3 regions of the Parabacteroides sp. APC149_11_2_Y6 genome follow, and region 2 is predicted to be linked to each of the others. Evidence: riboswitches for the same ligand, from Rfam matches in the RefSeq annotation. Region 2 holds a riboswitch; each other region holds the start of a gene.
What was found. Region 2 has a riboswitch for cobalamin ahead of ACGE0T_RS11670 (sirohydrochlorin cobaltochelatase). Riboswitches for the same ligand answer to the same signal wherever they lie in the genome.
Positions count from the first base shown of each region.

Region 1: linked by a shared signal. The riboswitch ahead of ACGE0T_RS00310 (TonB-dependent receptor plug domain-containing protein) and the one ahead of ACGE0T_RS11670 (sirohydrochlorin cobaltochelatase) in region 2 are both predicted to bind cobalamin.
Region 3: linked by a shared signal. The riboswitch ahead of ACGE0T_RS01955 (porin family protein) and the one ahead of ACGE0T_RS11670 (sirohydrochlorin cobaltochelatase) in region 2 are both predicted to bind cobalamin.

Region 1 covers NZ_CP173709.1:80,280-91,310, reverse strand. Annotated here, with positions in the region: gene tamL (translocation and assembly module lipoprotein TamL) at 1-1,467, shown strand, start outside; gene ACGE0T_RS00315 (clostripain-related cysteine peptidase) at 1,638-2,858, shown strand; cobalamin riboswitch at 2,960-3,213, shown strand; gene ACGE0T_RS00310 (TonB-dependent receptor plug domain-containing protein) at 3,247-5,247, shown strand; gene ACGE0T_RS00305 (YncE family protein) at 5,267-6,358, shown strand; gene ACGE0T_RS00300 (ABC transporter substrate-binding protein) at 6,361-7,482, shown strand; gene ACGE0T_RS00295 (NAD(P)/FAD-dependent oxidoreductase) at 7,562-8,938, opposite strand; gene ACGE0T_RS00290 (transcriptional regulator) at 9,136-11,031, opposite strand, start outside.
Region 2 covers NZ_CP173709.1:2,791,810-2,802,840, reverse strand. Annotated here, with positions in the region: gene cobJ (precorrin-3B C(17)-methyltransferase) at 1-446, opposite strand, end outside; gene ACGE0T_RS11680 (PepSY domain-containing protein) at 477-1,952, opposite strand; gene ACGE0T_RS11675 (TonB-dependent receptor) at 1,957-4,266, opposite strand; gene ACGE0T_RS11670 (sirohydrochlorin cobaltochelatase) at 4,286-5,221, opposite strand; cobalamin riboswitch at 5,497-5,693, opposite strand; gene ACGE0T_RS11665 (aconitate hydratase) at 5,939-8,185, shown strand; gene icd (NADP-dependent isocitrate dehydrogenase) at 8,295-9,554, shown strand; gene ACGE0T_RS11655 (citrate/2-methylcitrate synthase) at 9,601-10,944, shown strand.
Region 3 covers NZ_CP173709.1:457,478-468,508, reverse strand. Annotated here, with positions in the region: gene ACGE0T_RS01965 (glycosyl hydrolase) at 1-964, opposite strand, end outside; gene ACGE0T_RS01960 (AraC family transcriptional regulator) at 1,137-2,069, shown strand; gene ACGE0T_RS01955 (porin family protein) at 2,120-2,713, opposite strand; cobalamin riboswitch at 2,982-3,250, opposite strand; gene ACGE0T_RS01950 (MFS transporter) at 3,270-4,574, opposite strand; gene ACGE0T_RS01945 (DUF4922 domain-containing protein) at 4,571-5,503, opposite strand; gene ACGE0T_RS01940 (glycosyltransferase family 2 protein) at 5,509-6,966, opposite strand; gene ACGE0T_RS01935 (hypothetical protein) at 7,514-7,645, shown strand; gene ACGE0T_RS01930 (hypothetical protein) at 7,753-8,727, shown strand; gene ACGE0T_RS01925 (hypothetical protein) at 8,805-9,350, shown strand; gene ACGE0T_RS01920 (hypothetical protein) at 9,361-9,720, shown strand; gene ACGE0T_RS01915 (porin family protein) at 9,881-10,573, shown strand; gene ACGE0T_RS01910 (S41 family peptidase) at 10,611-11,031, shown strand, end outside.

The DNA.
Region 1 (11,031 bases), 2.5 Mb from region 2:
CTGACCATTTATTATGAGGGAAAACTCAGGGTACGTCCCAAGGTTCTTTACAACCGGATAAAGTTCCGCCCGGGTGAATTTTATTCGCAACAACAACAGGAGAAAACGCAGACCGGTTTTTCGCGCCTGGGAGTCTTCCGATATTCGGAAATGCAATATACCCCGAAGGATACTTCACGCCGCTGCGATACACTGAATCTAAAAATCAATACGGTATACGACCTTCCGCTGGATGGTGAATTAGAACTGAACGTAACCTCCAAAAGCAACGGGCAATTAGGTCCGGGCGCTATTTTCAGTGTCACCAAACGTAATGTGTTTGGCGGAGGCGAAACTTTCAATGTCCGGTTGCGCGGTTCTTATGAATGGCAAACAGGAAGTCACGTTGTCGGCAACAGTTCTACAATCAACAGTTGGGAATTAGGAGTGAACACAACGCTGACATTCCCACAGGTCCTTTTCCCAAAACTGGTAAAGGGGGATACGAAATATCCTTCCAGTACCTCTTTCCGTATCTATATTGACCAACTGAACCGTGCCAAATTTTTCAAGATGCTGGCATTCGGAGGAAGTGCATCTTACGATTTCCAACCTTCGGCAACCAGCCAGCATTCCGTAACTCCATTCAAACTGACTTATTCGTTGTTGCAACGTACTACCGCAGAATTTGACTCTATCATAAATGTAAACAGGGCATTGGGCTTAAGTTTGGAAAACCAGTTTATTCCCGCAATGGGATATACCTATACCTACGACGATTCTCCTATCACCAGTAAAAAGAATCATATCTGGTGGCAGACCTCTATCACGCAGGCTGGTAACATAATCGGGGGGATTTATGCCCTTACGGGAAGCAAGTTCAACGAAAAGAACAAAACGCTGTTCGGGAATAAGTTTGCACAGTTCGTAAAGTTGACCAGTGAAATCCGTTATAATTACTATCTGGGAAACAGGCAGCATCTGGTAGGACGTTTAATGGCAGGGGCAGCCTACAGTTATGGAAACTCGGATATAACTCCCTACGGCGAACAATTCTATATAGGAGGAGCCAACAGTATCCGTGCCTTTACAGTCCGCACCCTTGGTCCCGGAAGTTATCATCCTAACGATACACAATACGGCTACCTGGACCAAACCGGAGACCTGAAATTCGAAGCGAACCTGGAATACCGTTTCCCCATTTTAGGAGACCTGCACGGGGCTGTATTTTTGGATAGTGGCAATATCTGGCTAATCCGTGAAGATGAAAACCGTCCGGGCGGACAATTTGAACTGAAAGACTTTTTCAAAGACCTGGCACTGGGAACAGGAGTCGGTATACGATATGACCTGACCTTTATTGTTCTCCGCCTGGATTTGGGTATCGGTATTCATGTTCCCTATGAAACCGGCAAAAAAGGATATTACAACATTCCCAAATTTAAGGATGGACTGGGACTTCACTTTGCCATTGGATATCCGTTCTAAAACAATTACAGCTAATTCTAACAGCTTGTCATATAATAAACTATCCTTTTAAAAGGTTGTTTTTCAAAAAATATAGTGACGATACGGACCCAAAATGTGACAATTTATCCACTATCTCATCTTTGCAAATGATACTTTTGTTTCGAAATAACAACTATTTAAAAACAAAGATGAAAAAGTTCTACTTTTTATTATTATTGCTATTTGCCGTTGGATTTACAAATTGTAGCAAAGAGGATGCTCCCGATGTACCTCCCATAGATCCGAATGAAGCCAGACCACATGCAAAAACGAATCGTACTGTTTTAGCATATCTGGTAGGAGATATGAGTTTATGGTATGCGCTGGAAGAGACTGTAAACCAAATGGAAAAAGGCTGGGATGATGATATAGATGGAACCCTATTAGTATATCTTGATAATTCCAACCATTTAACCCAATTCGGTCAGCCGGTATTATTGGAAATCACGCACGATACGACAGACATGATCGTCAGCAAAGTAGTCAAAACCTACGAAGATCAAGATGCCGGAAATCCGAATGTAATGCAGACTGTCTTGAGTGACGTCGTCACTCTCTATCCGGCAGAGTCACAAGGATTGATAATCGGAGCACACGGCAATGGTTGGTTACCCGGAATAAAAAATGACAGCGAAACCAAAGGTATAGCAGGTCCGGACCGTTATGGAAGTACACTGGAAATTGCAGACCTGGCAAAAATACTTCCTGTAAAATATGATTTTATTATTTTCCATGCCTGTAATATGTCCAATGCCGAAAGCGTTTACCAGCTACGGAATAAATGCGACTACATAATGGCTTCGGCTCTCCCTCTTCCCGGATACGGATATCCCTATGAAACAATTATCCCGTATCTATATACTAAACCACATGCAGACTTGTACAAAGCTGCCAAGCTAAGCGCTACAGACTATAGTACTAATAAGAATAAAAATACTTTCGATGGATTTACCGTTGCCATAACAAAAACATCCGAATTGGAAAATCTGGCAACCGCAACCTCCAAGCTACTGGAAAGTATAAATATGAGTTATGACGAAATGCGTCATACTCTTAATGAAAATAAAAATCTCGTTGATTACTACGAGTCTATTTTACTGGATATAAGTGGGTTATATTTCCTATCAGAAAATGAAGATTTAAAAAACACATTTAAAAACGCAATAGACAAAGCAATCATACAATTTTACTTTGTTCCGGGAGATATTTCAGAGCAAGAAGAACTTATAAGAATAGCGGATTATGGAAGCGGCCTGTCTTTTTATTTGCCGATACTCCGGAATACTCCGGGTTTAAATCAGATAAATACCGCATTCAAAAACAATTATGACTGGTCCAAAGCAACTGGTTTTGATAAAGACAGGAAATAAAACAATTGAATAGATACTCTACTTGATGAATCCTTAACAAATACACCTGTGGGGTATCCGGTTTTTCCGGATACCCTTTTTTTATGTTCAAAAGAATTATATCTTTGCACGCAGATTATGGTGTAACAGTACCGTTTCCACGGTCTGTTAGTAAAAGGGAAGCCGTTGAAAGTACGGCGCTGTACCCGTAGCTGTAAGTTCTGAAACCCCGGCAAAACTCGTTGCCACTGACAAATAGCCAACAAATGGAAAGTTCAGTATAACTGTCACTTGTCCACTGCCAGCTATTAAGTTGGGAAGGTAGCCGAAATAAGGGAGAACAAGCCAGAAAACCTGCCATAATCCTTTATACAATCTCTCGGGTGAAGAGGTTGATAAATCGATAATTATGCAGAATACGTACATCAAGAAGATTTTAAGCCTGCTATTATTCTGGCTTAATGGCATTATGTTTTTACATGCCCAAGTCGACACGACTAAGACCTATCAACTGAAGGATGTCGAGGTTGTCGGTAAATCGCGTCCGTCTGTAATGCGCGAAACCACTCCCCTGCAAATAATGAACCGCAACAGTATTGAAAGACTTGGCGTGCAGGATTTATCGGAAGCTGTAAAACGTTTTTCCGGTGTTACAGTGCAGGACTATGGCGGTATCGGAGGTTTAAAGACTGTCTCCGTTCGTAGCCTTGGAGCCAAACATACGGCTGTCAGCTATGACGGCGTAACCATCACCGATGCCCAAAGCGGGCAAGTGGACATCAGCCGATTTTCTCTGGATAATGTAGAAATGGTATCCCTATCCATCGGGCAATCCGACGATATCTTCCAGACAGCAAGAATGTATGCATCGGCAGGGGCGCTGAGTATAAAGACAAGTAGGCCCAGATTTCAGGATAAATCATACAACCTTTTTGCAAAAATTAAAGGAGGCTCTTTCGGGCTGTTTAATCCGGCAATCCGTTATGACCAGAAAATAGGAAATAAATGGGCTACGACTTTATATGCAGACTGGCTCAGTGCCAAAGGTGATTACCCTTTTACGCTGATTAACGGAAAAGAAATAACAAAAGAAATCCGTAAGAATAGTGATACTTATGCGTTACGCCTCGAAGCAAATGTATTTGGTGATTTTGGAAAAGGAGGGAATTTAAAAGGGAAGGTATACTATTATAACTCTGAACGTGGACTCCCAGGTTCTGTCATTCTTTACAACGACAATGCCAAAGAAAGGCTATGGGACAAAAACTTTTTCACTCAATTTCATTATGACAATCAGTTTACTGATTTCCTCAAATTCCAGGCCAGTATTAAATATAACTACTCATTCAGTAAATACAGGGATATCAATGATAAGTATTCAGGAGGAATGCAGGAAGACCTGAACACACAAAACGAATACTATGGTTCCGCAGGCATTTTATATACGCCTTTGCAATATCTGTCTTTTACATTGAATACGGATATTGCACGTAATACGCTTGAGAATAATTTTATAGACTCGCCTCTCCCCAAACGCCTGACGTCACTTACGGCAGTTGCAGCACAATATAAGAGCCCCATTCTTACAGCTACGGCGAGTTTATTAGGTACTTACATCACCGATCAGGTAAAACATGGAGACCGTCCGGAAGACCGTAAACGACTTTCTCCGGCAGTAAGCCTATCCTGGCGCCCCTTTGCAGGACAGGCATTCCGTATCCGCGCCTCTTACAAAGATATTTTCCGGGTACCGACATTTACGGATTTATATTACCTGCGAATGGGAAATACCAATCTGAAACCGGAACGTGCAACTCAATATAATATCGGAATGACATGGAGTGGTGAAATCGGTTCATTCATACGTTCATTCAGCTTGTCTGCCGATGGGTATTATAATAAAATACACGACAAAATAGTTGCTATCCCCAATATGTATATCTGGAAAATGATGAATATGGGCGAAGTTGATATCAAAGGGCTGGATGTCAATCTGAGTTCAGAGATTCCTATAACTTCTAAAATCTCATTAATCCTGTCATCGGCATACAGCTTCCAACATGCCATCGATCTTACGGACCCCCAAGAAAAAAATTATAAGGACCAAATACCTTATACACCACGTCATTCGGGTTCCGTATCCGCATCTGTAGAAAACCCATGGGTAAATATTTCTTATACATTGGTAGCTGCAGGAGACAGATATGCATTACCTCAAAATATCGAAAGCAATTTAATTAAATCTTATATAGAACACAGCATTTCTGCGAATCGAAGTTTTACTCTAAAGAAATGCACGCTTCGTCTACAGGGTGAAATACTAAACCTTACAAACAAAACATACGATATTATTCAATATTATCCGATGCCCGGCCGCTCCTGGCGCCTCAGTTTGAGTGTAACATATTAATAGTAAAAACAGAAATAAAATGAAAAAAAGAACATTCCTTTTTATGTCCGCACTTTGTGCACTGACATTATTCTCTTTCACTGGATGTGAGAAAAACAATGATATTCCAGATGACGATGATTCCGTAGAAAAACTAAATGGTTTCATTTTCCTAAACAGTGGAAATAACGGAAATAATAATTCCGGATTATCCTACTACAACATGTCTACAGCCAAAATAGATGTTGATGCATTCAAAACAATCAATAACAGAGGTTTAGGTGATACTGCCAACGACATAATCAAATACGGCTCAAAATTATATATAGCTGTATATGGCTCAAATACGATTGAAGTTCTGGATGAAACAGGCGAGTCTATTAAACAAATAAAATCAAGTGGGGACGCAGCTCTGCAACCTCGCTATATGACCTCTTATGAAGGGAAAATATATGTATCCTTATTCGATGGCTATGTGGCACGTCTGGATACTGCAACATTAGAGATTGAAAATAAAGTAAAAGTAGGACGTAATCCTGAACAATTAGTTGTTGCTAATAATAAATTATATGTGGCAAATTCCGGAGGTATGGACTATAATACTCCTGTAGGATACGACAAAACTGTTTCCGTCATCGATTTATCTTCTTTTACAGAAATAAAAAAGATTGAAGTTGTTACTAATCCAGCCAATGTTGTAACAGATAATCAGGGAGATGTATATGTGGTTTCTTTAGGTAATTACGGAGATATACCTAATACATTCCAGCGTATCGATACACAAAAAGATGAAGTATCCGTAATTACTGAGACTAAGGCAACAGAACTGGCATCTACAGGTGATAAATTATATATTCTGCATTCACAATACGATGCAAACTGGAACCAGACAATTTCATATATCTGCTACGACGCAACCAACGAAAAAGTTATCAGCAATAATTTTATTACAGATGGAACAACCATTGCTAAACCGTATAAAATCGGTGTTGAACCTTCTACCGGATATATCTATATCACTGAGTCCGATTATAAAACCAATGGGGATATTTATTTCTTTAATGCCAGTGGAAAGAAACAATATCAATATTCTGTCGGTCTGAATCCGGTTAAAGCTTTGTTTGTAAAATAAATATGAAAAGGATTCTTTCTTTTCTCTTTTTACTCTGTTTCGTATGTAGTTGTCATACGAAACAGAGTTCTTCTCATGGTGAAGCATTTTCATCCGACACCATCCGCTATGCCCAAGGCTTCTCCACCCAACACTTCGAAAATTATACTTCAGTAGAGATACATGACCCTTGGGACAGTACCCGGCTTTTACAACGCTATTTGCTGGTTGACCGTAAGAAGCCTGTTCCGACGAACCTCCCCAAAGGCACAGTTGTACAAATACCTATACAAAACATAGTCGTATATACCTCTGTTCATGCGGCCATTATCGACCAGCTTGGAGAAACCGACAAGATTATAGGTGTTTGTGAACCGCGCTATATGGACACCCCTGCCATTCAGGAAGGGCTGAAGAACGGACGGATTGCCGATATGGGAGAGGCTACAGCACCGAATGTGGAAAAGATGATAGACCAAGGCGTTGAGTTGGTTATCGTCTCTCCTTTCCAAAACAGCAGCTACGGTCCGGTCGAGAAATTGGGTATACCCATTATTGAAGGAGCCGATTACATGGAGTCCCAACCGTTAGGACGCACCGAATGGATACGTTTTTACGGCATGCTGTTCGGTAAAGAGAAGAGGGCGGATTCAATATTCCGCGCTACGGAACAAAGTTATCTGGAACTGAAAAATCTGGTAAAAAAAGACATTCCCAGGCCTACCGTTATCTCCGAAAAGAAATTCGGTTCTTCCTGGTATACCCCCAGTGGCTCCAGTTATATAGCAAACCTGTACCGCGATGCAGGTGCAGATTATCTCTTTAATGATTTACCAGGAGCAGGAAGCACCCCGCTGGCATTTGAAACAGTTCTGGACAAAGCCATACATGCCGACATCTGGCTTGTCAAATACAATCAGGCAAAAGAGATGACATACAATGAACTTCGTACGGAGTACACGCCTTATGAGAACTTCGACGCATTCAAAAAACGTCACATTTATACCTGCAATACAGGAGCCGTTCCCTATTACGAAGAATTTCCTTTACATCCCGATTATTTGCTAAAGGACTTGATCTGGGTATTCCACCCCGAGCTGGTACCCGGTTATACACCCCGTTATTACCGGAAAATGCAAGAGTAAATATACAAAAATCCCCCCAAGCTCAATGAATGAGCCGGAGGGGTTTTTAGTTTGGCATTTTAAATATAGGGAGTTATGATTAAGCTAATCCTTTCAACATACCGTAGAAATACATCGGTTTCAACATATAAACCTTCAACATCCATGCAGCCCACTGCTCTTTTGATGTATCCAGCATTGTGAATGGGAATGTATTTTCCGGTTCTTTTTTGTAATTGAACTCACACAAAAGTACATGTCCATAATCCGTCACTATCGGGCAAGCTGCATAACCGTCATACTTTTCAGCAGGTTCTTTGCCTTCCATGAGTGAAATCAGGTTCTTTGCAGCAATAGGCACTTGCTTACGGATAGCCGCAGAAGTTTTACTGGTCGGTATGCCAGCCACATCACCCAACGACACAATATTCGGATATTTCTGATGAACCAAAGTTTCTTTATCTACCATTACCCAGGCATCCGCTGCTAATTTGCCTTCCGTCCATCCCAGTCCGGCTTCACGGACAAAATCAGGAGCCGACATCGGAGGTGTGAAATGCAGAAAATCGTAATCTTCCACAAACGGAGTATAAACCTTCTGGTCACCGACCGTTTCTATCTTCTCAAAATGAACCTGTTTAGCGGCAGTATCCACCCCTTTCACCCGGACATTCAGATTAATAGGTATATTTCGTTCCTTATATATTTCCAGCAAACGAGGAGTAAAATATGGTATATCATACAATTCTTTTGCTGCTGTATAATAATTCAGTTCCACCTTATCCCGGGTTCCCTGTTTACGGTTATAGTGCTCTGATAACAAACATATTTTTTTAGGAGCCCCACCACATTTGTGCTTGGTATATGTATCCGTGTAAATGCCACGTCCACCTGTTTTCGAAAATTCCTGCAATGCTTTCCAAGTTTTCTGCGCTCCATCAAAATCATAAATAGAATGAGCATTTCCTTCACCCAACGTATCATGTGTGATACCTTCTACTTTTTCCCAATTGATTTGTATACCCGGAGTCAGAACCAAAAAGTCATAGGCTATCTTACCGTTATTATTTGTTGTTACCTGATTCCAGACCGGGTCAACAGATGCAACCGAGTCTTTCACCCACTTAATACCATCAGGCATACATTCTTCTTGTTTTTTCCATACATCGCCCGGTTCATAAACGCCTGAGGCAATCAGGGTAAAACCCGGTTGATAAAACTGACGGTCACTGGGATCAATTAATGTAATATCAGGTTCATTCAACCATTTTTGTAAACGGGCAGCCATACTGATACCGGCAGCCCCCCCGCCTATAATGACTATCTTCCCTTTTGCATTACTTGAAAAAGCTTTAGCTTCCTGAGTACCTGCAGCAGTCAACAATCCTGCAGCTGCCATTATCTTAAAAAAATGCCGGCGGTCGATACCCTTCTTTTCTAACGCCTTCAATTGATTTTCCAGTTCGTGTTCCATCATGTATGAAAATTAGATTTACGTGCCACAAAGAAAACGGAATAACAAAAACTTTCTATAAAAAAGGCTACTACACAACTTGCGCAAGTAATCTGTGTAGTAATAAAGAATACAACAATCCTTTCTCACTTATCAGAAAAAACAATTTAACCACCTATTTTTCAATAGATTATAAAAACATCATTTTTGAGAAAATAAATTTAAAAATTCATCAGAAAATCAATAAGATTCGTATCTCCTTCCAAGCCTAAACGCTTACGCAAGCGATACCGGCGAAGTTCTATAGCACGAACCGAAACATTTAACAATGAGGCTATTTCCTTTGTAGAAAGATTCATACGCAACAGACAGCAAATACGTAAGTCGCCAGTAGTAATATCTGCATATTCCTGACGCAACCTGTCCATAAAATTTTGGTGGGCACTATTGAAATAACTTTCAAACAACTTCCAGTCGGCCGGGTCATCCCGCGTACTTTCCAACAAAGCTTTCATCCGGTTGTAAAGCTTATTCGGATAACGCTCGCCCAATGCTTCTTTTTGTTTATCCAACTCTCCCAATAAAGATTGAATTGCCTGATTACGCTTTACCAGAGCGGTTGTTTGCAAAGTCAACTCATTATTTTTATTCTGAAGTTCCGCTTCCAACATCTGGCTTTTCATTTCCTGCATGCGTTGCTGTTCAGCCTGGCGTTCCGCTTCTATCTTTGCCTGCTCTTCCTTATGCAAGTTTTTAAGATTATAGCGTAATACACCCTGCGCGACAATCCAAACAACAAGAATATACGCCAACCATGCCCAAACCGTATTATACCAAGGCGGACGAACATCTATTGACAGGGATAGTTCAGGGAAAGGCCCTTTGACCACATATTTACGAACTTTTAATTCATAATGCCCTTCTGGCAACTGTAAGAATGATATTTTCCCTTCCGATTGCCAGGAAGACCAGCCGGAAGAAACACCTTCTATCTTATAACTAATCTGGTGATTGGATGTAAAGATCGTAGTACCTATATAAGCAGTAAACTCCTGAAAATCATATGGAAGTTCTATCTTCTGATTGTCGAGGGGCAAATTATAGCAACCTTTCGCATCCATATACTCCAACTCAAAAACTTGCAGAGAGGTTTTACCCGGAAGCCCTGCATCAATCAAATCACGCACATTTATCAGTAAAGGCCCCTGCATGGTAGATGCCAACACCATGGTTTCATTTAAAGGGATAATGCGCGTACCTCGAGTAACCAGATTCATATCATAGTTATTAAACAGCAGCCGGCATTTCAATACAGCCGTACCGCCACTCATATGAAACAAGGCAGCCTGATTATCCACCGACAACCAATACAAACTATCTCCGGCCGGATAAATATGTTTTGCAGAAACGAAAGCGCCAAGCGATGCCGTATCTTTGACCAATTTATTGACAGTATATTTCTTCCGGTTTTTATATGAAACTAAAAACGGTTTGGCTTCTCCCTCAGCGACAGCAACAAACGGTTCTTCCGCAACAAGGGAACGTTTAAAATAGCCAAAGCCTGTTTGCAGATATAACATCCCTTCATGTATTCCTCCATCTATCAGTTTCCCGATAATACTGCGTTTCTCCAACAGAACAATGGGAGGATCCAGCGTTATCAGGGCCAGTCCGTTATCCAATGCCACCCATATCTGGCTATCATCCTGCACGCTGATAAACCGGACCATATTATCCTGCAATTGATTTTCTAAAGACAAATGATGAAGGATATGTCCTTCTTTATCCGTAATAAACAATCCTTGCTTATAAGTTCCGATAAAATACAGAGTTCCGTTTGTCGCAAAGGCACTTGGTTCCGCCTTCCTTATTTCCTCCGGCAGACTGAAAGGAATGGAGACCGGAGGTGCATCAAACTTCACTTCCGAAGGAACTGTTTCCAGCACATGATGATGCAACATTCCGTTATTATCATATGTCCAGCCATATAATGCATTTTCACCCTGTGTATAAATCGTATCATTGTAATTAGTAACTCCAGTCACTTCAAGTTGCCCGGGCAATTGGTAGAGCTTCCATGCATTCCCGTTGAACTCAAGCAATCCGGAACTATTCGC
Region 2 (11,031 bases):
TGTTCGATACGTTCCCAGGGAGTCATCAGGTCTGATAAGGAAATGACGCAGAAGTCGTGGCCGATAGGAGCACCCAGCAGGGAGGCTGCCTTCTGGAAGGCGCTGATACCGGGAAGTACTTCGATTTCCATGTCGGTTCCTTTTTCCCGTTTCATTTCATAAATCAGCGGGGCCATGCCGTAGATACCGGCGTCTCCCGAACTGATAACGGTTACTGTATTTCCTTCCGATGCCAGGTTATATGCTTGTTCTGCACGGGCCTTTTCCCGTTTCATACCGGTATCGATACATTGTGTACCGGGACGAAGGATGTCTTGTATAAAACGGAAATAGTATTTATAGCCGACAATAATATCCGATTGCTTGATAGCGGATAAAACAGCCGGAGTTATGTCTGCCTCACTGCCGGGACCGATTCCGGCTACTATTATTTTTCCTTTACTCATTGTTGTTGATATTTAAGTCAAAGATATAATTTATTCTTGTCTCTTCTTTCTTCTTGATTTTCTTTTGATGTATTTAAATCCAAGCCATACACCGGTTGCCGAGCATATGGTTCCGCCTGTCATTAGTATCCAGACCATTATACTCCAGAGAAGGGTATGGTTGGCCATCCAGGGGAAATAGAGTGTATGCAATCCCATATAGAGAAAATGACGCATACGTGTATTGTTATTGTAATAGCGGGTGTTTCCGGTTTGGGGTTCGATGTAATAGGCACTCCGGTCTTTGTTGTCCACTTGTACACGATAGACGGGTAGGGGGAGTGCTTTCTTCCGGGAGATATAATGGTTATCGTATGCTGTAATTTCTTCGGCAGATAAATTATTTTCCGGGTGGATTGCTTGCACCAGCTTCTTGCAGAAGTCTTTGTCGAGTGTGAATAGCCGGGGATATGAACCGGATACTGTCATCAGGCGGGTGGTATTGTCTGTATATACTTTATACAAGGGCCGGTTGCCTATGCGGACCCATTCTATCCGTTTGATGCTGTCGCACGACCGGACCAGTTGCCGGTAGTCCGAATGAAAGCCGGCAGGGTCGAGGATTCCTCCCTGAATGTCTGTGTCTGTTTTCGACTGGTGATGTACGGGAATCATCCATTCCGGTACTTTTTGTAAGGACATGTATCCGCTGAACATCCAGGTGAGGACGAACAGCCCGAATACGAAACCGGTGATATGATGCCATTTATAAACAGGTTTTTTATAAGGGGAAGCGATTGTCTTACTTCTTTTCCAGTTTCTGTAATACACCCGGATGCCGACTATGATACCGAACAGGCAGGCAAAGCAACAGAAGCCGGATAACCAAAGTACGGTATTTACCCATGCTTTCCCATTGTTCGTATCGCGTAATGTCACGACATAGACCCAATGGGGGATAGGTCCCAGCCATGCCCAGAAACGGCTGTCCTTATCGGTAAGCTGGAGGGTGTCACCGGTCCGGGAAGATAGATAGAGTGTTTCTTCTTTATCACTGGCAAAGTGGAATTTGTAGACGGGCATGTCTTTTTTCATTCTTGGGTAAGGTATCCATACGTCGATGGCGTTTATGCTGTCGACGGATGCAATTTCTCCCTGGCTATAGGGGGCGGCAATAAGGGAAAGTTGTGCAGGGTTGACTTTTGTATAGGGAATAATCCGGTTGCTATCGGCGTAACAACGAATTTCATCGCTTGCTATTTTCAATGTAAAACTTGTTTTGCCTGCTTGTTTTTCTACACTGAGTGACAGGATACTGTCGGAAGGAATAGCTATTGCAGACAGGAGCTGTTGCAAGGAGGGCAGGTTGTTGTCCAGTGCGGCTTGTTTTTCCATTTTCCGGGAAACGGACAACCGGGGGAAGGTGTGGTAAATCATAACGAGGCCGGACAGGAACCACATAAGGAAAAGCATACTGAGGAGTGTCCCCAGTATGCGATGTAATTTTATAATGAATCTGTTCATCATTTTCTTAGATATAAAATCCTAATGTAACTGATACATTTCTCTTTTCCTCAGGGATGAACTGTGTGCTGTTTACCGCATTTCTGAAGTATGTTTTATTGAACAGGTTGTTCACGTTCACCTTGATTTGATATTTACGGTATTTATACTTTGCCATCAGGTTGGCGATGGCATAAGGATCGTATGCAATCGTATTGTCCGCCGTAGCAAATGCCTTGGATGAGTATTCAGCTCCGACAGCCACTGAAAGTCCGTTTAATGTCCGGCTGGAGAAATCGTAGAAGACCCATCCGTAAGCCATGTGTTTAGGAGCTTGTGTGTGGTATTTGCCTTTCAGGTCGTTTGTCATATAGTCGTTGGTTGCATATTCACGGTATTTTGTTACGTTGAATGTGTAACCGGCTGTGATACTCAAATCTTTGACAGGGCTGTAGTTTACATCCAGTTCCAAACCTTTGGAATCGGCAGAACCTACCTGTCCGGAGATTCGCATGTCTTCGTAGGTTCCCAGGCTTTGTACCATATTGTTCTTACGGATATAGTAGGTTGCAAGGTTTACCTGCAGGCTGTTTGCCAGGTCGAGGTGGGAACCAAATTCAAACTGGTAACCTGTTTCCGGATCGAAGATATTGTCTCCGTTCGGATAGATGCGTTCTCCTTTATTATTGATGTAGATAGTCGCATCGTTGGCAATGGTACGGCTCGGTTTGAAATAGTTTGTACCGGAGGCAAAGATGTTGAACTGGTCATTGATATCATACACCAGACCGACACGCCAGGTAACAGAGTTGTTCTTCAGGTGTGATTTGTCACCTTTTTCCAGTACCTCTTTATTATCTGTTGTCGCTTTCTGATAATACCGGTCGTACCGGTCGTATCTCAAACCGATTAAAGTACGTAACTGGGGAATGAATTTGATATAATCCTGGACGAATACGCCATGGATATATTCATACAGATAGGTTTTTGAAGAGAACTTCGTTTCAAAAGCACCTTGGTTCAACAGTGGATTGATGGTAGAGATGACAGCCTGTTTTCCGGGTCCCCAACCGTCTTTACCTGTGGCTCCAACAGAAGCGGAATAACCGTTCCGGTTCATTAAAGTGAAGGTATATCCGGTTACGATGTTGTGTTCGATTCCTCCGGTTTTGAATTTACCGGTTACGTCGAACTGGTTCTGCAATACTTTCGCGTGGTAAGCAAAACGTAAAGGCGAATTTCTACGGATGGAGTCGAGGCAGATATATACTTTCTTGTCTCCGTTTATATAGTAGTTTTCATATCCTTTTTTAGGTGTCTCGGAAGTCAGGAATGCCAGGGATTCAGTATTGAAATAGTCGTTATCATCGTCAAAGTAGGAGAGGTATTCGGTCAGTTTCCAGTCTTTGTTGATGATATGTTTCCATTTGGCTGTGGCATTATAACCTTTGTGGGTAAGAAAGTCGGCGGGGTCGTTGTAACGCTGGCGCAGATCGATACCCTGAGGCATGTCGCCGGCATTATATATTTTAGTACCGGAAGCGTTATAGATGTCGTTCTTTACATGAGGTATACCGGTTTCCGTACCGTACCAGTCGTTGTTTCCACCTACTTTGAATTCCAGTTTGTTGCGATGGTCGATATTGTAATCGAGTGCTGCATAGAGATTGGCTGTACGGTCGTAGGAACTGCGCCATCCTTCCCCGTTTGCTATGGATGCATCGAAACGCAGGTTTAGTTTTTTGCTGATGGCTCCGCTTCCTCCGACTTGTACGTTGTAGCGTCCCCAGCTTGCTGCTCCGGCTTCGGCATTGATATGTGTTTCTGCAGAAGGTTGCTTTCTCATGACGTTGATGACTCCACCTAAAGCAGAATGACCATATAAAACAGATGCCGGGCCTTTCAGCACTTCTATTTTTTCTACTGCAGCAGTGGTGGTAGAGGTTGCAGACTGTGACAGGTTATGACGTTCGTCGCGTACGCCGTCGGTCATAAGTACAAAGTCATAGAATCCCCTCAGTTTGAATGTCTGGAAACCACCGTATGTGTTGATCGGTTTTACACCTGTGGCATAACGGGTGGCCGTTTGCAGGGTGGTCAGGGACAAATCCTGGATTAAACGGGGAGATACCTGCGATACGGCGATCGGCATCTCTTTCAAGGGAACGGGCATTTTTAGTACTTCTGTCCGTTTGTTTACGGAACTTTGTATAACGACTTCGTTAATATTGAATGTCGTATCGGCAAAGTTCGTGTATTCTTTTTTATCGTGACGTTGTGCGTATACGTTTGTCAGTTGTAACGCGGCTAAAAATAAAATGGTAATACTCTTTTTCATATACATTTGATATCTCCGATTATTCGTATTTCTCTTTTCCTTTGGCATACTCCTTTTTCTTTGCTGTAATTTCCAGATATTTGTGGTTTGCGGCAAAGCGGGCATGTTCTATGAATATATTTTGTATGTCTGGGTTTTCTCCAAGCCCTTCCATAAGCACTGTTACTTGGTATCCTTGTTCTTCCAGTTGGCTTTTCCAGTCGTCGGCAATGTCATTCTTGGCATGCTCGCCGGCAACGAACATAAATGGCATTAACATTACTTTTTTTACTCCGCTCTTTTTCAATTGGATGGCAGCATCATCGAATGATGGATAGCCTTCTATTGTTCCCACAATGAAATTGTTGAATCCTTTAGCCTTCAACATATAATCCGTCATTGCATATTGTGCGGTAGCGGGGGTATATGTACCATGTCCAACCAGGAGGGTAGCTCCTTCTTTTGCTCCTTTTTGGGTTATGGCATCAATCACCGCTTCATAGTCGGCGGGAGAGTAGAGAAGTGGTGTGCCGATTCTGATTTCTTTGAATTCTTTTTCCCACAAAGCAATATCCTTGCGCAAGGATTCCATTTCTATGCCTTCGATAATATTGGACGACTGGATAATGATGTGTGTGTATCCTTCCGCTTTTAATTGTTTCAATACTTCGTCCGGATTCTGCTTTTGTATACCACGTTTCTTCAGCCGGTAGATAACAATGCGGGATGTCCAGGCTTCACGGACTTCCGTACCGGGAAAGGCTTCTGCCATTTTCTTGTTGATGGCTTCGATGGTCCGTTCGTTCGTATCGCTATGGGTAGTACCGAAATGGACCATTAAAATAGCAACTTTGTCACCCGGTTCTGTTGTTGCAAAGATGTCAGACTTAATAAAATTGCCTTCTGCGTGTATGGATATTGTACTGAATAGAAATAAGCAGATGGGTAATAAAATAGTTTTGAATAGATTCTTCATATGAATTGTTTTGTATGGTTTCTAATTGAATATGCTTTCATCTTATTTATATGATATACATAAACGAGGTTCATATGGATGCATACGAAAACAAAGGTTTGCATCATCAATAATGCAGACTGATTGATGAGGTAGGATAATACTCCTTTGTGAAGATACTTGTGCAAAAAGCATATTCACGCTGCAACCCATAGCAAAGGCTGCCAGCAGACATCTTTTTTCCATTAAAAAGAGATAATAGTGTTTTTAATAAACCCTCCTGACCCCGGGAGAATGATATTACTTTTTGCCTGGCAGGTTTCCTGACTTAGCCTTTGGAGAGCGGCCTTCCCGTTGATAGACAGTGGCATTGGAGAACTCTCCGTTATCGTATAGGCTTTACAGTAGCGGGCACTGTTCCGGACTTGAACCGGATTCCCTTTTATACAAACCATCGGATATGGTTTATATCACCGAAGCGGGAGCAAAGATATGAAAAAATTGAATTTCATCCGGTCTGTTGTAAACAAAATGACACCGGACAACGTTTTATTTATGAACACGCCGATATAAATAACCTCTATCATACCATAGAAATTATTGAACAAAAGGTGTTTATATAAATATTATTTTTGTTAAAAACGAAAATACCGTGAAGTCATATATATTACATCTTTATTGCTTACGGGAAGATATATTTGCAAAAAGCGATTGTGAACAAACAAAAAACAGATAGATATGGTGTACGACTTGGAAATGCTGGAAAGTTTTTATGCTAACTTTCCCAAGCGGGTGGATGCAGCCCGTAAGAGAATAGGACGACCGATGACACTGGCCGAAAAAATCCTGTATGCACATTTATATGATGCGAATGAAATCCGGCTTTATAAGCGGGGTACGGATTATGTGAATTTCCGTCCCGACCGTGTGGCTATGCAGGATGCTACGGCGCAGATGGCATTACTGCAATTTATGAATGCCGGGAAAGATAAATCGGCTGTTCCTGCCACGGTGCATTGCGACCACCTGATACAGGCGAACATCGGAGCAAAAGCTGATATTGAAACCGCAACAAAAGGGAATAGCGAAGTATACGATTTCCTCAAGTCCGTTTCCGACAAGTACGGTATCGGTTTCTGGAAACCCGGAGCAGGTATCATTCATCAGGTAGTGCTCGAAAACTATGCATTCCCTGGTGGGATGATGGTAGGGACGGATTCTCATACTCCGAATGCCGGGGGACTGGGTATGGTCGCTATCGGTGTAGGTGGTGCCGACGCAGTGGATGTGATGACCGGCATGGAATGGGAACTGAAGATGCCGAAACTCATCGGTGTTAAACTGACCGGCGAATTGAATGGCTGGGCATCACCGAAGGATGTGATTCTTAAACTGGCAGGTATCCTGACCGTAAAGGGTGGGACAAATGCCATTATCGAATATTTCGGTCCGGGCGCTTCTTCTTTGTCCGCTACCGGAAAAGCTACGATATGCAATATGGGGGCTGAAGTTGGGGCTACCACTTCTTTGTTCCCGTTTGATGCGAATATGGCAGAATACCTGCGTGCCACAGGACGTGATACGATTGCAGCTTCTGCAACGGCTATCGCCGATTATCTGATGGCAGACGAAGAAGTCCGTGCTACACCGGACGATTATTACGACCGCGTAATTGTGATCGATTTATCCGAACTGGAACCTTATATTAACGGTCCTTTCACTCCGGATGCAGCTACTCCGATTTCGGAATTTGCCGCCAAGGTAAAGGAAAACGGATGGCCCCGTAAGATGGAAGTAGGCCTAATCGGTTCGTGTACCAATTCCTCTTATCAGGATTTAAGCCGTGCCGTATCCATTGCCCGTCAGGCGGGTGAGGATAGGATTCCGGTAGTTTCTCCCCTGATTATTAATCCGGGCTCGGAACAAATACGGTATACGGCTGAACGCGACGGTATCATCGGCGACTTTGAAAAAATCGGCGCCACTATCATGGCGAATGCCTGTGGCCCTTGTATCGGACAGTGGAAACGCCATACCGACGACAATACACGCAAGAACTCTATCGTCACCTCCTTTAACCGTAACTTCGCTAAGCGTGCGGACGGGAATCCGAATACACATGCTTTTGTCGCTTCACCGGAGCTGACACTGGCGCTGACGATAGCCGGCGACCTTTGTTTCAACCCGTTGACCGATACATTGAAAACAGAAGACGGCCGCGAAGTGAAACTGAAAGAACCGAAAGGCACGGATTTCCCGCCTCAGGGATTTGCCGTAAAGGATAACGGTTATCTTGCTCCGACCGGAAAACATGTGAAGGTGGTTATCTCCCCCGATTCTTCCCGTTTGCAGGAACTCCATCCGTTTGCCCCGTGGGATGGCAAAGACTTATTGCAAATGCCGCTTCTTCTGAAAGCGGAAGGAAAATGTACGACCGACCATATCTCGATGGCAGGCCCGTGGCTGCGTTTCCGTGGTCATCTGGAAAATATATCGGACAATATGCTGATGGGGGCCGTAAATGCTTTCAACGGAAAGACGAACAGCGTCCTGAACCAGTTGACGAACCAGTATGAAGCCGTATCGGCCGTAGCCAAACAATATAAGGCAAAAGGCATTTCATCTATCGTTGTAGCGGAAGAAAATTACGGAGAAGGTTCTTCCCGCGAACATGCCGCTATGGAACCCCGTTTCCTGAATGTAAAGGTTATCCTTGCCAAGAGCTTTGCCCGTATCCATGAAACGAACCTGAAGAAGCAGGGAATGCTTGCCCTCACATTTGAAGATAAGGATGATTATCAGAAAATACGCGAGGAAGACCGTATCTCGATTGTCGGTCTGCAACACTTCGAACCCGGACAGCCGCTTACGGCTATCCTCTATCATGCCGACGGAACGGAAGAGTCCTTCCAGGTAAACCATACGTATAATGATTTGCAGATTAACTGGTTTAAAGTCGGTTCTGCATTGAATGCCGCACATTGATAAGTAGTATTCCGATATACGATACACGTATGCCTCCGGTTCCGGTCACTGGAAGCGTTCAGTTCCGGTCATCGGAAAAATAACCGGGGAAATAACAAATAGATAGCTTATGGAGAAGATTGTAAAAAAAGAGGGACGATTGGTTGTCCCCAATAAAGTGACTATCCCCTATATAGAAGGAGATGGAGTGGGAGCGGAGATAACTCCCGTCAGCCAACGTATCGTGAATGCGGCAGTAGACAGGGCCTATGGTTGCAGCCGTTTCATCGAATGGAAAGAAGTCCTGGCAGGCGAAAAAGCATTTAAACAGACAGGCAGCTGGTTGCCTGACGAAACGATGGAGGCTTTCCGCGAGTATATGATAGGCATTAAAGGCCCGCTTACAACGCCTATCGGCGGAGGTATCCGTTCGTTGAACGTAGCACTTCGCCAGACACTCGATTTGTTTGTTTGCCTGCGTCCCGTCCGCTGGTTTAAAGGAATCGTGACTCCGATTAAAGAACCGGAAAAAGTGGATATGTACATTTTCCGTGAGAATACGGAAGATATTTATGCCGGTATCGAATGGCAACAGGGAACTCCCGAGGCTGAAAAGTTCCTTCGTTTCCTTACGGAAGAGATGGGTGTATCCAAGGTCCGTTTCCCCGAAACCTCAGCATTTGGCGTGAAGCCAGTATCTATTGAAGGTACGGAGCGTCTGGTGCGTGCTGCCATAGAATATGCCCTGGTACATCATCTGCCGAGTGTCACACTGGTACATAAAGGGAATATAATGAAGTTTACCGAAGGCGGTTTCAAACTATGGGGCTATGCTTTGGCAGAACGGGAGTTTCCGGATAAAACATTTACCTGGCAGCAATACGACAAGATAAAGAAGGAAAAGGGTGAGGATGCGGCAGCACAGGCTCTGCTGGGTGCGGAGAATGAAGGCAAGGTGGTTATAAAAGACGTGATAGCCGATGCATTCCTGCAAAATACATTGCTTATACCCGAAGAATATTCAGTCATAGCGACACTGAACCTGAACGGAGACTATATCTCCGACCAGTTGGCTGCTATGGTGGGCGGCATCGGTATCGCACCGGGAGCCAATATCAATTACGACAGCGGTTATGCAATCTTTGAAGCCACCCACGGCACGGCTCCGAATATTGCAGGGAAGAATGTGGTGAATCCCTGTTCGCTGATATTATCCTCTGTGATGATGCTCGAATATATGGGATGGAATGAAGCAGCCCTGTTGATTACGGCAGCGCTTGAACGTGCCTTTTCGGAAGGAAAAGCGACTCATGACCTGGCTCGTTTTATGCCGGATGGAAAGTCGATGGGTACAAAGGAATTTGGGGAATATATAGTGAGCATACTATGATTCCGGATATGAATTACATGAATAATGACTATAAAAAAGTATGACAATGAAGAAAGAGTATATCATTTATAAGCTGTCCGACGCATCCAGAGATGCCTGTAAAATAGATAACGAACTGTTCCCGATGTATAATGTGAAGCGGGGTTTGCGTAATGAAGACGGTAGCGGCGTTTTGGTAGGATTGACCAAGATTGGTAATGTAGTGGGCTACGAGCGTTTGCCGGAAGGCGGACTGAAAGCCATACCCGGTAAACTGTTCTACCGTGGTTATGATGTGGAAGACCTCGCACACGCGTTTATCAGCGAGAAACGTTTCGGTTTTGAAGAAGTAGCCTATCTGCTGCTTTCCGGCAAATTGCCAGACAAGGAAGAACTGGCAGGCTTCAAGGAATTGCTCTGCGATAATATGCCTTTGGAACAGAAGACAAAGATGAATATCCTCGACCTGGAAGGACAGAACATCATGAATATCCTGTCTCGTAGCGTACTCGAAATGTATACGTTCGATCCGAATCCGGATGATACTTCCCGCGATAACCTGATGCGTCAGTCTATCGAGCTTATCTCCCGTTTCCCTACAATTATTGCTTACGCTTACAATATCTTCCGCCATAGCCAGCAGGGACGTTCCCTGCATATCCGCCATCCGCACGAAAACCTCTCTATTGCAGAGAACTTCCTTCATATGCTGAAACGCGAATATACTGAGTTGGATGCCCGTACACTGGACTTATTGCTGGTATTGCAGGCTGAGCACGGAGGTGGTAACAACTCGACCTTTACCGTTCGTGTGACCAGTTCTACCGGAACGGACACTTACTCCTCTATAGCAGCAGGTATCGGTTCGTTGAAAGGCCCGTTGCATGGTGGTGCCAACATTCAGGTTGTCGACATGTTCCATCACCTGAAAGAGAATATCCAGGACTGGACGAATGTGGATGAAATCGATACCTATTTCATGCGTATGCTGAATAAGGAAGTATATAATAAATCCGGTTTGATTTATGGTATCGGACATGCGGTATATACCATTTCGGACCCTCGCGCCGTTGTGCTGAAAGAGCTTGCCCGCGACCTGGCAAAGGAGAAAGGGCTTGAAGAAGAATTTGCCTTCCTCGAATTGCTGGAAGAACGTGCTATCGAATGTTTCGCCAAACATAAAGGAACCAAGAAGAAAGTATCTTCCAACGTAGACTTCTATTCCGGCTTCGTATATGAAATGATCGGTTTGCCGCAGGAAATCTATACTCCGTTGTTTGCAATGGCACGTATCGTAGGATGGACAGCGCACCGGATTGAAGAATTGAACTTCGAAGGCAAGCGCATCATCCGTCCGGCTTACAAGAATGTACTGGATGAACAGGAATATATCCCTATAAAGGAACGTTGATTGATAACGACTGCTAAGGTATGGCTTTTTCGAATCATAGTTATGATTTTCCAAAATGATAACTATGATTTGGGAAAGCCATAGTTA
Region 3 (11,031 bases), 2.3 Mb from region 2:
AAGGCAAATAGGGTATTAACGAATAACCGTACCGGCGTTCGAACTCATCCAACAAGGCATCACTCCAGTTTGCGCCTTCAAGTTCAAAACTATCTACAAATGCAGCCCGGATTTTGCCTTTCATCCCGGGCGAATTAAAATGTATCTTTTCCGAGAGCCTGTTCAGGTAGAACTTCACCGCCTCTTTATCGAAATGGTTAAGAACCGGTCCTCTTGCCCCTGGAGCCCCTTCGATAACGTCCATGTAACCTGCAAACTTAATGAAGCAATACAACACATATTCACCGGCAGGGACATTCAATGATATCTGTTCGTTTGAAACCAGTTTATCAAAATAGACACCCTCGGTAAACTGTTCCACATGTTTAGGCAGTAACCTGAGATACACCAGTTCTTTCCGTGGATGTGGATTTGACGACATAATCGGTGGATTCGACCGCTTCAGAATTTCATCGCGGGCAATGGAGAATACTTTCCCGTTGCTTCCACCGTCGATATCGATAGTTTCAACAGTCAGCATCTGCAACTGTTTATCCGGTGGAAGAAATTCGCCGCCAAAGGGCCAGCCGGAACCGCCAATCATATCGCAGACCAGTCCCCGTTCCTTACAGGCTTCTGCTGCAAAGCGAATGCTGTTCGCCCACTCATCACTCAGATAAGGGCGTTCGGCATATCCCAAAGTATCCACATCTCCCGGGTAACGGATCGAATTTATCTCGACACCGCCTATGCCTATTTGCTTCATCAAATCCAGTTCACGCAGTATTTCTTTCTCATCTACCCGCGTGCCATTCCACCACCATCTGACATAGGGACGGTACTTACTTTCAGGTTCAGCAAAAATTTTATAGAGATCCCCCCTGGTGTGTTTAAAATCTGACTTTGCCGGAAGTTTCTGGGAATACACAGGTGCAAACAATGCTGTGAAAAGAACAGAAACCGCCATCTTCTTTAATAAACCCATAACAAAACAATATTATATAAGTAGTTTTACAATCCAAATAGCAAAATTCCACATTTTACTTTTCAATAAAGCATAAAAGTTTGTTTTTTATACATGATTTTCTGACAGTATCATTTTATCCGTTGATTTGCCTATATTTGCAGATGTCTCTACAAATGTCTGGTACCATCATATGAAAAATAAGAACCTATTCAAATATCTTGTCAGCAGTGAAAGAGATTTACTTTGGGGATTGATTGTCGATAATGTAGGACAAGCTGAAATTCCTAAAGATTACACAACTTACCCTCCCAAGGTAGGACATCCCGAAGACTATTATTTCACCCCTCAAAACGGGCGGATACTTGACAATTACCAGCTCATTTACATATCACGGGGAAAAGGTACTTGCTTTATCTCCCAAAATGAAAACATTCCAATCGCAGCCGGCGATATGCTGATAATACCGCCTTACACCTGGCATAGTTACTTTCCGGATAAACAAACCGGATGGCAGGAGTATTGGATCGGCATGCACGGACCGAATATAGATGCAAGATTTAATAACGGATTTTTTAGCACAAAGCAGTTTATCTATAATATCGGACTACGGGAAGACATTATCCAGTTATACAACCAGGCAATGGAATTGGCGATTTCCGAACATACCACCTCCCAGCAAGCAGTAGCCGGAATCGGAAACCTTATTTTGGGGATGACTCTCTATTATAATTCCAACCAATTTTTCACTAATGATATTATCCTGAAACGAATCGGCCAGGCACGTATTATTATGAGGGAAAACTATCTGACCGGAATATCACCGAAAGAAGTGGCACAGCAAGTGAATATGGGATATTCCTGGTTCAGGAAACTTTTTAAAGAATACACGAATGTCTCCCCTACCCACTTTATCTTGGAACTACGACTACAGAAAGCTAAAAACCTACTGTTAAATTCCTCTCTCAGCGTCAAGGAGATTTCTTACAAAATAGGATATGAAGATGCGACTTATTTTACGGCTCTCTTCAAGAAGCATACAGGTTTTACTCCTTTAGGATACAGGGAACGATTCTCTTCCGCAGAAATACAGGGAAGAAAAGAAGATAAAAAAGAAAGGGGCTGAGAAAATGCTCCCGGCCCCTTCGCATATAGATTTTAAATAAATTCCTCGTTTCAAAACAGGATAGCCGCTGTGATTGACCAACCACGGTTCTTTCCATTCAGGTTTAGCTTGGAAGCACTATAATCGTCGGTCAAGCCTAAAGCATAGTTAAATCCGACCTGTACATGTTTAACAACTTCCACACCGGCGCCAAAGTTCAAACCTGCACCAAAAGTATGCGCTTTCAACTGGTCGCCAACAGCAGAGCCCAAATCCCAGAACTTCTCGCCGCCGACACGGAAACTTACATACGGACCGGCAGAAAAATATCCTTTGATGATAGGCAAACCGAATTTCCATTTCACGTTTACAGGCACATCAATATAATCATTCTTTACATTTTCATTATTTGAATTCTTCAATCCGACACCTTTCTGGGAATACAGGATAGCACCATCGAAACCCAGTCCGGCTATCGGAACCATGATTTCAGCCATCGGACCGATATTGAAACCTGTTACATTTCCACGGTCTACAACACTTGCATTAAAGTGAACCGATGAAATATTCACGCCACCCTTGATACCAAATCTTATCTGGGATTTTGCCGGTATGGCTACTAATGCCATTGCGGCAAGTAGTATAAGACAATAAATTTTCTTCATTTTCATTTTCTTAATTAATGTGATACAAATAAACGCACTTTTCAGATAAAAAACAAATATTGGTATACAAGTGTTCAATCGATACAAAAGGAAAGCATGAACCTCTTTACGGAGCTCATCCCGTAAGTCGATTCATGCTTCTTTTCCTAATTATTATGGCAAAATAATTAAAAACGAATCATTTGGCTTATGGGAAAACTGGAATAAAAAGAATAACTGAAGCTGTTGTGAAGACATCATTTGTTCTCTTCCGGCCTTTCCTCGAAGCCGTCGAAAAATATGCCTTGCAGGTCTTCTGACTTACTTCCGGAATGGACGCCTTCCCAACTTTTCAGTTGACAGTTGACAGTTGATAATTGACAGTCATATCTGTCTTTTCTCATTTGTCCATTGTCAACTCCTACGTCAGTGGCTTTAAGTGTTGCCCAATCCGTTAATGAAGTTCACAGCAGCGGGACTGTCCGGGATTTCCACCCGATTCCCTTTTAATCCTTTTCCGCAGAAAGCGAATCAGGAACAATGCATGCACAAATATAGAAATTTATTTCCGGTATATTTAATCTGCCTGTTCTTTTTTACTCTTTTTTCCAAATTCAGGGTCAATTTTCAGAAAAGAGGTAACCAACAGAGTGACAATACAGCAAGCCATTACCCACCAGAAAAAATTTACATAGCCCAAGTGTTCCTGCAACCAACCGGAAATCATGCCGGGAAGCATCAATCCCATAGCCATGAAAGCCGTACAAATGGCATAATGTGCCGTTTTATATTCCCCATCAGAGTAATAAATCAGGAAAAGCATATAAGCGGCAAAGCCAAAGCCATATCCAAACTGTTCGATAAACACACAAACGTTGACTATCAGCAGGTTTTCCGGCAAAGCCATACTCAAATAAATAAATACGGCGTCCGGCAACGTAATTGCCAAAGCCATCGGCCAGAGCCATTTTTTCAATCCTCCTGTAGCTGCTGCAATACCTCCTAAAATCCCCCCCAGCACCAGACCGATAGTTCCCACGGTGCCATAAGCAAATCCAATCTCTACAGTTGTCAATCCCAGACCACCGGATTCACGTGGGTCTACCAGAAAAGGAATGACTAATTTAGCCAACTGAGCTTCCGGAAAACGGTACAACAACATAAACAGAATACCAGCCAATGCTTGTTTCTTTTTAAAAAAAGAGATAAATGTTCCAATAAAATCGTTGAAAATAGAAGAGGCTTTTACCGAGCGGTTCGGCTTGTCTGTATCCGGCACAGGTAAAATAAAAAAATGATATACAAATAAAGCCAGAAAGATAGCAGTCAGTATAAAAAAGGCAACAGACCAGGTGAATGATAAATCATTTGTCCTGTTCAGTAAGAAACCGACAAAAATAACAAGCAACCCCTGCCCTGCGATAGTTGCTATGCGGTAGAAGGTGCTGCGTATCCCTACAAAGAATGCCTGTTCGTGCGAATCCAACGCCAGCATATAAAAACCATCCGCCGCTATATCATGCGTTGCCGAACTGAATGCCAGCAACCAGAATGCCGCCAAGGTAGCCTGAAAGAAAAACGGAGTAGGGATGGAAAATGCCACTGCCGCCAAACCTGCACCTATCACTAACTGCATGGTAACAATCCACCAACGCTTCGTTTTCAGCAAATCGATAAACGGGCTCCACAAAGGTTTAATCACCCAGGGCAGATTAAGCCAACTGGTATACAGGGCGATATCGGTATTAGACAATCCCATCTGTTTATACATCAGCACGGCTATTATCATTACTGCCACATAAGGTATTCCTTGGGCAAAATACAAGGATGGCACCCAGTACCAAGGGGAAATGGTTTTATTCAATGTGGGTTTATATTTCATAACGCTTTTATTTTACGGACTATTTCATCTTTTTGTTCTTTTGTAATCGCAACTTCTTTCAATATACATTCAAGGTCTTTAGCGGTTATCTTCTGAAAATCCTTTTCCAATGGGGCAACAAAAAAACCGGCCATCTCTACGGTTGCCGGGCTAATCAGGATATTATCCGGTTCTGCGGCATAGAAGCAAGACGGACGCAACTCCTTACGAGGGAAAATAAACGAATACCATACATCTTCTTCCATCCAGGTTACGACATTCATCATCGGTTCATAATCCCCTTCTTTTATTTCCAGTTGGGCATACAACATTTCAAATGCTTTAACCGCCTCATCCCAACGGCTGGAAGCCAGCATAAACACAGGACACAGATAATTATCCAATGCATAAAGCATGGTTGCCTCCCCTCTCCAAACAATTTCCTTGAGAGCTTTCGTCCAATTCCATTCAATCGGCAAAGAACCTGCTCCCACTGCCTGAAAATGCATATGGTCCGGAGCAGAAGCCCCACATTTAGGACCATTATAAAAAATCACATAATCAGGGAAATCGGCTGCCAAAGAAAGCATCTCTTCATAATAAGGCAAAATCTGCTGTTTGTCGTGCCAAAGAGCCGGCACTGTGAGATGTTTCTCAAATATAGGATACGGATTGACCAGTATTCTGAAAGAATCACGGTAAGGGATACTCTGCTGCTCTTCCGGGCGGTTACAAAAGAAACAAGGACGCTTTTGTAAAGAAGCCGCATCTATTTTAGCAGCAGAAGAACGTATTCGTTCCGGATTAAATTGTAAGATAATGTGGAAATCATTCACTTCAAACATGCGGGTTTGCGTCTGTCCCAATGCGACATAATTATCACTGGCTAATTTCCAGTCGGATAACTGGTACCGGCGTAAGTCTTCAACCTGCTGTTGTAATTCATTCATACGTTTTATTGATTTAAGAGCATCCGTGCCTGAAGTTCCCAGGTACGAATACGATCCTTATAAGTATTATAGTTATTCATTTTCACAATATCGAGTGCGGCATCGGAATTATCTTCCCAGCGACGACAGAGATAAAGCACATCATACACACGTCCAATCTGCCAGTTCCGGGAAATACGCAGACCTAACGCATAATCCTCACCATAACTGGTATTCGGCAGGTTGATACGACGCAATACCGGAGTATAAAAAGCTCGCGGTGCCCCCAGCCCGTTGATACGCAATGCATTATTACGCCCGTTATCCGGTGTCCATTCTTTATGGTCGATAATACCCGGTGGAATTTCATTCATCCGGAAATCCGTCATCCGGTAAGTACCTACCACCATTGCACAATTCTGTTCATAAAAGGCATCCACAATCTTTTGCAAAGTATCGGGACCGCTGTATACATCGTCGCTGTCCAACTGCACGGCAAATTTTCCACAAGCCGGATGATGCACGCCGGTATTCCAGCAACCGCCTATCCCCAAATCTTCCCGGTCCGGTATGATATGAATCACCCGTTCATCCGAAGTATATTTCTCTATGGCTTCGGATGTCCCGTCCGTTGAATGATTATCTATGATGATCAGATTAAATTTAAAATCTGCCTGTTGGGTAAGCACCGAACGGATTGCATCTTCTATGGTTCGTATACGGTTGCGTACCGGGATAATAACGGATGCCTCGTATTCAAATTTGCCGGCATCGAAAGTGATGGGCTCGAAGACCGGAGGCAGATAGCCTCCTACACGTTTGAGGTATGCGGTACATACCGTTTCCATTTCTATCTGTACCGCCCGGTTTTTCGGGTCAACGTAATCGAACAGCTTCTCTCCGCTCTTACGCGTATCATCCGCCACTTCCGAATAAAGGTACTCATTTATGTGTACCAGTTCAGACAGTTCGGAGACACGTAAACGCAGGTCATACAACCCGGCAAAATGATAATCCGTATCCATTGCAGCTACCGCTTGTTTCAAAACGGCAGAATTGAATAATAGTATGGAACCGAAATTAAAGTCGTCACGCAGGCTACCTTTTTGATAATCAATCACCGGAGATGGTTTATATTGACCTTCGTTTACCTGATAATGGTCGGCATACAGCATTCCGGCTTTTGTATCGCCAGCTATGGCAATCATCCGCTCCAAAGCAAATTGTCCGGGTTCCAGTGTTGTATACTTTGTATATAATAATGTATAGGCTGTATCCGCATGGGCAGCAATCGTCCTGAAAGAAGTAGAGGCATTTATATTTTCAATGTTCAGCAGCTCACATTCATCCGGCACTTCCGAACCGGGAATCCGGGATAACAAATAGATCTTGTTTATACAAGGCTCGCTTTTCAACAGCTTGATAGTGGCATCCGCCTGTGCCTGGGAGATATAAGGAATAAAACAATTTATCTTCTTCATAATGCATTACTGTAATGTTACAAAGGTAACGACAAAGAAGATAAGAGATAAATTTATTTCACTATTTGTGAGCAGCTATTTGAGGTATGCGTACAAAAAGTCCTTCTGGGAGTAGATATATCGGTCCGCCAGACAAGGAAAGATATAAATTACTAAATATCAGGAAAATACATAAAAACAAATGACTAAAAAAACGTTCGTTTATTTTAGTCATTATCTCATCGTTTCTGTTTGCAAAGATAATCCCCTTTTTTAAAACAACCAAACAATAACATCAAGATTATCAAATAATTTGACTTTTGAATAATCCACCTCACTCGATAATTAATTTTTAATAATACGACTAAGATAAACGAACGTTTTTTTAGTCTTTATAAGAATACAACAAAGATTGAAAAAATGCAATATTATCATTATACTCCATCAAAAACATCCATTACACAAAATACACGATAGGGTAAAACAGATAAAATATTTTCAAATTCAATAAAATGGGATGATTTCATATTATAACAATAACAAACATATTACAAATTTAAGCTTATTTAAAATGAAAAGACAATTATTTACTTGGTGCTTATGCACATTGGTTGCATTGGCCGGATGCATACAAGCCAGTGCACAAAAAGAAAAAGGAATCACTTTTTTTAGTGAAGGACAATTGGGATGGGATTTTCCTTAGGAGATGAAAGCGCAAGTTATCTTCAGTAGAAAATTAATATCCCTACTAAAATCTTATGTATACTGTCTCGAACAATTAAAAAACATCACAATTAATATTAAGTAATCATGAAAGTAAAAGAATTTTTCCACAAAAACTTCCTTTTCCTATTTGCGGTAGGAAGTATTGCAACCACCTTCACCGCTTGTAACAATGATAATGAAGACCAACCAGTAGTCAATGTTCCCCAACTAACAGGAGAAATAACCTTCGACCGAAATAATATCGGAGTAGGACAGCCGGTAGGAATCTCCTTCAAGATACCCCCAAAACCTGAAGGAGTGGAGTTATGGAAACCGAATTTTGCCGTGGAGCCGAACGAAAATGTTACTACACCGGTAAAAATCCAGCAAACAGATAATTTGTTGAAAACCACTTATTGCTTCAACGCAGCAGGGACCTACATAGTTAGCGCAATAGTAGACTATAAGTTTACTTATCCTGATGCCGACGGAAAAAATACCCGCCAAGACACAGTGTCCAATACAGTAAAAGTGATTCCCTGCGATATACGAAACTCCTTTTGGGGTGAAACCAAAGATGAGACGAAACTCAACCTACTGGGAAAGACTCCGGAAGAAGAGACCGACACACTTCTGACATATGGAGGTAAGGATATTAAAACATCCTTTGCTGGAACAATTTTCGTGAGTTCCTCCCAATCGGGAGTAGTTTATGAATACCAGGACGGCAAACTATCAGAAGTGTCTGAAATAGAAAAATATACACAATCCACTGCCGTTCCTGCACGCCTAATGGGGCAAATCTACAAGAATGTGTTGAAGGCCGGGGGAACTGAAGATTCTGAAAAACGCTTCTGGTTTACTGAGAACGAAGACCGCTGTCAAACACTTTTCGATGAATGGTTGAAAACTTCTGATCTCGAACCACTCAAAGAAATGGATGAAATCTTCATGCAAAACAAAGGAGCTGTTGTAAATTTCACTTTCAAGCTGAGAAACAGCAATTTATTGTTTGTATTTAACAACGTACCTGAAACGAAACAAAGTAGTGTATTGTTTACATATACTCCCTTCCAATAAAGTATTAATAGGAGGGGATATATATTGAAAATCAATAGCTATATTACTTATTCGATACAAACTTTATTCTACTTAAAATGAAAAGAAAACTATTTATATTTTGCTTATGTACATTAGTTACATTGGTTGGATGCATGCATGTAAATGCACAAAAAGAAAAAGGAATCACTTTTTTTAGTGAAGGACAATTGGGATGGGGATTTGCCTTAGGAGATGAAAGTGCAAGCTATCTTGGAGTACAAGCCCAAATTATTGGCTACAGGTTTAATCCCAAAGCGAATATTGGTATTGGTTATGGAATCCATGCTTATGATCCTTTGTTTCAGGCAAATTCAGTTTACACCCATCAGATACTTGCTTCAGGCTGGTATCGGTTGAAATCAACAAAAGGGTTTACTCCGTTTGTACTTGCTAAAATCGGTTATGGATTTACAGAGTCTGATTACCTTAATACATCATTCACAGGTTTATACTTTTCTCCTAATATTGGTTATGCTTATAACCTGAAAGATAATGGGGAAGCATTAGGACTTTCTATCGGTTATGACTACCAAGCAATTGGGAAAAATAATGTTTCGCTGAATAACTCAGCCTTCACATTGAAATTCACTTGCTTTTATTAAAAATATAACAATGAAAAAGATTTTAATGATTATGTTGGTAATGCTACCAATGATGCTATTCTCTTCCTGCTCAAAAGATGATGAAGATGAAAAAACAAGGATTGATCCGGAACTTGTCGGTTCCTGGGAGGCCATTGATGCTTCTGGGAAAGTTGTAGTAACTTTTGATTCAAATGGTTCATTCAAAATTGAAATATATATCCCTGAATCGGATAAGTATAAACTCATAAGTTCAGAAACTGATACATATACTATGGACGGAAAGCGTATTATCTTTAAAAAAGGACCTATCGGACACTATGCCTTAAAGGATAATATACTTACACTTACAATTGACAATCAAACAATAATCTGTAAAAAAGTAAAATAGCAAACATTTCAATTCTAAAGGACTGTCAAAACTAATTTTGACAGTCCTTTTCTTCCCAAAAGAACACAACCATAAGACATAACCAATTTGAAAAACTTCGTAACAAATACACTCACTTATATTTTTTAATATGAAAAATCGAATGACTTACTTAAAATGGATGGCTTTTATATTATTTGCCTTCCATATTTCCACTGCTTCGGCACAATGGAAAGTTGGCGTACAAGCCGGTTATACACACAACAGCCTGTCTACGGCATCCGGATATGCCTACGACAGGAATTACGATGCCCTTGGAGGTTTTACCGTTGGCATACCTGTACAGTATGAGTTTGTTAACTGGTTTGCTTTGCAAGCAGATTTGTCGTTTACACAAAAAAATTATACCTCGTTCCGGAGTGGAATGTACAAGAATATACAAAGTGATACAAAAAACGGATTTATACAACTGCCCGTTTATGCTCATTTCTCATTTGGAGGCGAAAAGCTGAGAGGTTTTATAAATGCAGGTGCCTATGCCGGCTATTGGACTTCGAGTAGAACGAAGGGAAACCAATTCCAGTACTTTTATGATATTATAGATTGGCAGGATCTGGCTCCTTATCATTTCGATGAAAAAGTACCTTTTGATTCACGCCGGGACAATCGCTTCGACGGTGGATTGATGATGGGACTGGGTCTGCAATATCAATTAACCCCGGGAATCCGGCTTTTGATAGAAGGACGCTATTACCACGGATTAACTGATTTACAAAAAAATTATATGTTGAACCAGATACACCGTTACAATGATACTTTCACCTTACAGGTAGGTTGCATGTTCACTTTGGGAGACTGGAACAATAAAAAGTAAACTGAACCGGATATTCAACATTTATACATAAAAACAAATGAAACATTATAAAATATTGCTGGCACTATCAGTAAGTACTCTATTATTTGCTTGCAGGGAAGAAAAACCTGCCATATCTAACCCACAGGATGACATAAGACTCACTTGCTGGGATGATGTTTTCGAATCTTTCTGGAATGGAATGAATTACAGCTATGCCTTTTGGGATGTAGACCCTACAGACTGGGATGCGGTCTACAGAGAATACAAACCCCGTTTTCAAGACCTGAAATTCTATAACAGCCAAGACTCGACAACTGTAAAAGAATTATTTACAGAAATGACTAAAAATCTCATCGACCATCACTACTGTTTATCCATAAAGAATGAAAATGGGCAATTTTGGGAACAAATTAATCCCGGATATCAAGAAGTTAAAAAAAGAGAGTATTACCACGAGCCTTTTTATGAAGAGGATC